Regions from separate parts of the Gryllotalpicola protaetiae genome, predicted to be linked through region 2. Evidence: predicted binding sites of a transcription regulator. Region 2 holds the regulator's gene; the other holds the start of a gene.

Region 1 (3,398 bases), 1.4 Mb from region 2:
CGTTGCGAGCATGGCCCGCTTCGCGAGATTTCACCGGTTCGGCCCGACGGCCGAGGTGCTGGGCGTCGTCCATGAGGAGCCGCCGCATCCGGGTCCCGGCGAGGTACGGGTGCAGGTCCGGGCGAACGGCCTCAACCCGGTCGACTTCAAGGTCATGAACTCGCCCGGGCATGCGGCGCACTACGGCATCGCCGACCCGCGTGGCGACGGTCGCGGAACCGGCGTCGGCTTCGACTTCGCGGGCGACGTCGACGAGCTCGGCCCCGGAGTCACCCGCTTCACCCTGGGCGATGCGGTGCTCGGCGGGCGGCGGCACCATGCGCTGGGTGATTTCGTCATCATCCAGGCTGATGGGGCGGATGCCGAGCGCGACGGCGTCCTCATCGAGAAGCCCGCCGCGCTCGACTACGACACGGCCGGTGCGCTCGTGGTGACGGCGCGCACGGCGATCGCGGCCGTCGACCGCGTCGGCGTCGGCCCGGGCGACACGGTGCTCGTGAGCGCGGCCGCCGGGGGAGTGGGCGTCATCGCGGCCCAGCTCGCGCGGCTGCGCGGCGCGACCGTGTTCGGCACCGCGAGCGAGGCGAACCACGAGTTCCTGCGTGATCTCGGCGTCACGCCCGTCGCCTACGGCGACGGCCTGATCGAGCGGCTGACGGATGCCGCGCCCGATGGCTTCACCGCCGCGCTCGACTGCCACGGCCCCGACTCGGTCGACGCGGCGCTCGCCCTCGGCGTGCCGATCGAGCGCATCAACACGATCGCCGCGCGCGGGCACCGCGGCGCCCAGGGCGTCGGCAACCCGCAGGCGACGATGGAGCAGTTCGCCGAGATCGTGCGACTCGTCGCAGACGGCTCGATCACGGTGCCGATCGAGGCCGTCTACCCGATCGAGCGCGTCGCCGAGGCGTACGCCCGCCTCGAGGCGGGCCACGTGCGCGGCAAGATCGTCGTCGTCACCCGCTGACACCGCATGCAGAAAGGCCCCGGCGAGCCGGGGCCTTTCTGCATGCGGTGCTTATGCCTCTGCGGCCTCGCTGTGCGAGTCCTCGACGGCCGGGTGCACGGTCTCGGGCCGCGAAGCCACGGCGATCTTGCGCGGCTTGGCCTTCTCGCTCATCGGGATCGTGATCGACAGCACGCCGTTCGAGTAATCGGCGGCGATGCGCTCGGTGTCGACGCCCTGGCCCAGGCTCAGCTGGCGCAGGAACGTGCCGCCCTGGCGCTCGCGGGTGAGCCACTTGACGCCGTCGCCGGTCGCAAGGGTGCGCTGCGCGCGGATGGTCAGCAGCTGCCCGTCGATGTCGATGTCGACCGAGCCGGGGTCGATGCCGGGCAGGTCGGCCGAGAGCACGTACGTCTCGCCGTCCTTGTAGAGGTCCATCGGCATCAGCCGCGGGCCCGCGGGGCGGTCGACGAACGAGCCCGCGAGGCGGTCGAACTCGCGGAACGGGTCGAAGTTCATGGCCATATGAATCAGCTCCTTCTCTGTGGTCCCTAACTTGAGTCACATCGACTCAACTTGAAGTCACATTAGCACTCGAACGCCGAGAGTGCCAGATCCATTCCGCTCCCGGCCGTTGCCAAGGGCGCACCCGGACGATCACCGGTTTCGTGGGGCCATAATGAGCGTGTGATCGCGAGTTCACTCGCCCGGCAGCTGCGGGACGCCGGGTTGGAATGGCATCCCGCTCCGGGCGATTTCTTCCGAATCGACGGCCCGGAATTCGCCTCAGACGAGACCTTCACCGTGTCCGATATGACGGTCGAGGCGCACGAGTTCGACACGGGCACGATCCTCGGATTCAACGGGACGACCGAGTGGGCCCTGGACTCGGTCTCGCTCGAGCAGTCGCTGTGGCTGCCGCGCGAAGACCAGCTGCGCGAACTGCTCGGCGGCACGTTCCGCAGCCTCGCCGCCCTTCCGGGCGGCGGTTGGCGCGTGACGACCGAGAGGGCCGGCGAGCCGCGCGAATTCGACGCATCCGACCCGGAATCCGCCTATGCACTCGCCCTTCTGGCGTTGATCGATGTCACGGCGCTCCGGTAGCCGCTCGGCGCCGTTCCCCGTCGGCCCCTGGCTGTGGACGGCGATGATGCTGCCCTTCGCGCCCCTGCAGTCCCGTCGGCTGAACCAGGAACCGGTGCGCACCGTGGACTACCTGCTCGACGTCGACTATGTCGGCGACCACCACCCCGGCCACCGTCTCGACGTGCTCACGCCGCGCCGCGACACCGGCGGTTCACGCCCTGTTGAAGAAGAGGACAGGCTTCCCGTCTACGTCTACTTCCACGGCGGCGGCTGGACGAGCGGCGACAAGTCGGCGCTCACCAAGTACTGCGCGGTGCAGGCCGACACGGGCATCGTCGTCGTCAACGTGAACTATCGCCGGGCCGGTCTGCGCGGCGGCGGCTTCGGCATGCGCCACATGCTGAACGACGCCAACGAGGCGCTGCGTTGGGTGGTCGCGCACGTCGGCGAGCACGGCGGCGACGCGAGCGCGATCGTCCTCGGCGGCGACTCCGCCGGCGCGCAGATCGCGGCGCTGCTCGCCGCGACGACGACCCGGCCTGAGCTCGCGAACCACTTCCGCCTGCGCCCGGCGGTCACCCGCGGCGAGCTCGGCGGCCTCGTGCTGCACTGCGGCGCCGTCGACTTCTCGGTCGTGTTCGAGCCCGGCTTCATCATGAGTCACGATTTCGTGCGGATGCTTCTGCCGGGCTATCGACGCCATCGCATGAAGCCGGCGTCGCTGCAGCGGGCGTCCCGCTGGCTCAGCCCCATCGAATGGGTCGACGAGAACTTCCCGCCCGTGCTCGTCACCACGAGCGAGCGCGACATCTTCTATCACGCGAACGTCAACTTCGCGAAGAAGGCCGAGGCCGCAGGCATCCCCGTCGAATTCGTCAGCTACGGCTGGGACTCGCGCAACACCGAGCACACCTGGCAGCAGGACACCGCGCACCCGGAGTCGGCCGAGGTCTACGAGCGCCTGCAGGACTTCATCGCCCAGGTCAGCTCACGTGTACGATCGGCCGACGCTTAGGGTTCTTCTCCGCCTCGCGCAGCACCTCGCGCGTCACCGGCGCGATCTCGCCGGTGCCGTCGAGCAGGAAGCGGGCCATGTTGGAGATCGGGTTCCCCTCGTTCCACTGGAAGTACACGCTCGGCACGATGCCGGTCTGGTCGCGGATCTCGAGCAGCACCGCCGCGATCGCGTTCGGGACCGAGATGCTCTCGAGCTGCAGCACGCGGTAGCCGTGCTTCTCGACGCCGCGAACGAGCAGCGTCTCGACGAAATCGGACGAGTCCTCTTTGGTGCGCGGCTTGGGCATGACCTCTATGAACATCAGGCGGGCGCCCTGCGGGATGTGGCTGAAGTAGCGCTCCGACTTGC
Region 2 (3,398 bases):
AAGAGCCCATCGTCCCCGCCGAGTCCGAGGGGGCCGAGGCGGACGCTTCGGCCCCCGAGGGCGCCGGCGACGGGGACGATCTGTTCGTCGAGGACATCCTCGCGGCCGCCGAGGCGGAGGAGAACGACCCGAGCGCCGAGCACCTCGCCGACCTCAAGCGCGTGACCGCGGAGTACGCCAACTATCGCCGCCGCACCGAGAGCGAGCGCGAGGTCGTGCGTGAGCGCGCCGTCGGCGACGCTGTGCGCGTGCTGCTGCCCGTGCTCGACGACCTCGACCGTGCCCAGAAGCACGGCGACCTCGACGGCGACGGCGCCTTCCCGACCATCGCGGCGAAGCTGCGCGGCGCGGTCGAGAAGCTCGGCGTGAAGCCGTTCGGCGAGGTCGGCGAGGTGTTCGACCCGCAGCGGCACGAGGCGATCTTCCAGCAGCCCACCCCCGGTGCGACCGAGACCACCGTTCTCGACGTCGTCGAGACCGGCTACACGATCGGCTCGACGCTCGTGCGTGTGGCCCGCGTGGTCGTCGCCACCCCGGCCGACTAGTTCCGTTCGTTGAGGAGCGGCCGCAGGCCGCGTCTCGAAACGAACTCCATTTCTCTAAGGAGGCGCGTTGGCCAGTCAGGACTGGTTCGACAAGGACTTCTACAAGGTCCTCGGCGTCAGCAAGGACGTCTCGGAGGCCGAGCTGAAGAAGACCTACCGCAAGCTCGCGCGGCAGTACCACCCGGATTCGAACCCGGGGGATGCCGCGGCCGAGGCGCGCTTCAAGGAGATCAGCGAGGCGTACTCCGTGCTCTCCGACAAGGAGCAGCGCCAGGAATACGACCAGATCCGTGCCATGGGGTCCGGGGCGCGGTTCACCGCCCCGGGCTCCGGCGGCGCGGGCGGCTTCGAGGACGTGTTCGGGTCGATGTTCGGCGGTGGCGCGGGTGGCCGCCCCGGCGGTTTCACGTACCAGGGCGGCGGCGCCGACCCCAATGACATCTTCGGCGGACTGTTCGGCGGCGGCCGCTTCGGCCAGTCGTCCGGCGGCTTCCGCGGCTACGGCGGCCCGACCAAGGGCCAGAACCTCGAGGCGTCGACGACGATCGAGTTCCTCGCGGCCACCCGCGGCGAGACGCTCACGCTGACCGGCGCCGGCGGCAAGCCGATCAAGGTGAAGATCCCGGCGGGCGTCGCGGACGGGCAGAAGATCCGCCTGCGTGGCCGCGGCTACCCCAGCCAGGACGGCGGGGAGGCCGGCGACCTGATTCTGCACGTGACCGTGCGCAAGCATCCGGTCTTCGAGCGCGACGGGCTGAACCTGCGCCTCAACGTGCCGGTGACCTTCGTCGAGGCCGCGCTCGGCGCGACCATCGAGGTGCCGACGCTCGAGGGCGCCCCGGTGAAGCTAAAGGTCGCCCCCGGCACACCGTCGGGCCGGGTGCTGCGCGTCAAGGGCCGCGGCGTCAAGACCGACAAGGGGACGGGCGACCTGCTCGCCGTCGTGCAGGTCGCGGTGCCGTCGCACCTCTCGGCCGACGCCGAGAACGCGCTGCTCGACTTCGCGGCGAAGCTGCCGAAGGAGAACCCCCGCGACGACCTGCTGGCGCGGGCGCGGGAGTGAGTCCGCGCCGCGAGACGCGCCGAAGCGGCGGAATCCCGCAGGAGAAACCCGTTTTGGAACGTCTCGGCGGCGCGAGGTGAGAGGAGGCGGCCGAATGGCCTCGATGGATGTCGATCAGGACACTCCCCTGTTCGCGATCGCGGCGGCGGCCGAGCTCGCCGAACTGCACCCGCAGACGCTGCGCCAGTACGACCGGCTCGGCCTCGTCGAGCCGACTCGCACGGCCGGCAAGTCTCGCCGCTACTCCCTGCGCGACATCGCGCAGCTGCGTGAGATCGCGCGGCTCTCGGCCGAAGGGGTGTCGCTCGAAGGCATCCGTCGTGTGCTGTCGCTCGAGAACGAGGCGCGCGCGCTGCAGCAGCGGGTGCGCGAGCTTGAGTCGGCGCTCGCCGATGCCCTGCTGCAGCAGCCCGGCCGTCGCGTCTTCGCCTCCGGAGCGAACGGCGAGGTGCTGTCGATGCGCGCTGGCGCCCGGGCCGAGCGCCGCAACCAGATGGTCGTGTGGCGGCCGTGGAGTTCGTCCAGCGAGGACCGTTAGGTTCGAATCATGACCGATGCCGCCCGCGAGACCGCCGCGCCGCTGCCCGCTGTGCTGCGGCACCCGCTCTCGAATGTGAAGGCGGTGCGCGAGGTGTGGACGCCGTTTATGGGTGAGGACCTCGCGAACCGCTTCGCCAACGGCCAGCTGTATTGGGTGCTGTCGGTCAACTTCATCGTGTGGGGCTTCGTCGGCGGAGCGGCCGTCGCTCTGATCGGCGGAATCGTGCGGGGAATCAGCACGGGCCCCGTGTTCGGCATCACGCTCGGCATCGTCGTGATCATCGTCGGGCTGATGCTCTCGGTCATCGCGGGCAACTCGCAGCGCCGCATCGTCTGGATGTACCTGCCCTACGTGCGCGAGCTGCGCTCCACGATGCGGGTCGGGCGCCTGCTCGCGCTGCTGCGCCAGGGCTCGCCAGAGCTGCAGGAGCTGTTCCGCCTGCACCCCGAGGTCTTCCCGAAGCCGCGCTGACCCTCCCGCCCTCGTGCCGGCGAGGGGTGCGAAACGCACGCTGGATTGCGAACGAGCGTGCATTTCGCACCCGCGGAGCGCGGCATGCGTGTCAGCGGCGCGTGAAAGCATGGGCGCGTGGCTGAGAGCGAGTGGAAGCGCAAGCTGCGCGGGCTCGCGCGTGCCGATGCGACGACGGATGCCGCGGGCGAAGCCGCCCCGCCTCCGCGCACCCCCCTCGGCGTGCAGTTCGAGGTGCGCGAGGTCGTCCGCCGTGGCTCCGGTCGCTGGCAGCACACGAGCAACACCACCGTCGCCGCGACGGCCGAGTCGATCGGCGCGTTGAGGCTCGCGGTGCGGCCCGTCATGCCGGGGCGCTCGGCCGCCAAGCCCTCTGGGACCAATTGGGTCGGCGCGAACCTCACCTGGGCCGGCCTGCAGTATCAGGTGCACCAGCTCGGGCTCGACCCGGCGCAGGTGCGCTGGTTCACCGAGTTCGCGGCCCTCGCGCGGGCCGCCTCCGGCGGGTTCCTCGGGCAGGACGGAGCGCGCATCGCCCTCGACGAGTTCGGTTCTCCGCTGCTCTGGCCGCTGCTTCGACAGGCGCGCGAGCTCGGTGTCGCACTGGTCGGCGTGGGGCGCGAGCCTGTGCTGCGGGTTGGCGGGCAGGCATCCGCCCGCCTCGACGCCTCTGCGGCGAGCGACGGCACCGTCACGTTGTCGCCGGTGGTCTCGATCGACGCCGTCGACGTGTCGGGGCTGCGCCTCGGCGCGATCGGCGCGCACGGGCTGTGGGCAG

The links. Region 2 encodes HspR, which represses chaperone genes until heat shock. Its sites were predicted from a motif close to AAGTTGAGTCNNNNNGACTCAACTT; they were not measured.
Region 1: the regulator HspR is predicted to act here: its motif matches at 1,500-1,524, upstream of D7I44_RS13820 (Hsp20/alpha crystallin family protein).

What each region holds. Positions count from the first base shown of each region.
Region 1 is NZ_CP032624.1:2,847,937-2,851,334, forward strand. Features, by position in the region: gene D7I44_RS13815 (NADP-dependent oxidoreductase) at 11-967, shown strand; gene D7I44_RS13820 (Hsp20/alpha crystallin family protein) at 1,019-1,471, opposite strand; gene D7I44_RS13825 (hypothetical protein) at 1,634-2,050, shown strand; gene D7I44_RS13830 (alpha/beta hydrolase) at 2,031-3,047, shown strand; gene D7I44_RS13835 (APC family permease) at 3,016-3,398, opposite strand, start outside.
Region 2 is NZ_CP032624.1:1,485,777-1,489,174, reverse strand. Features, by position in the region: gene D7I44_RS07280 (nucleotide exchange factor GrpE) at 1-545, shown strand, start outside; gene D7I44_RS07275 (DnaJ C-terminal domain-containing protein) at 613-1,608, shown strand; gene D7I44_RS07270 (heat shock protein transcriptional repressor HspR) at 1,703-2,146, shown strand; gene D7I44_RS07265 (hypothetical protein) at 2,156-2,620, shown strand; gene D7I44_RS07260 (DEAD/DEAH box helicase) at 2,738-3,398, shown strand, end outside.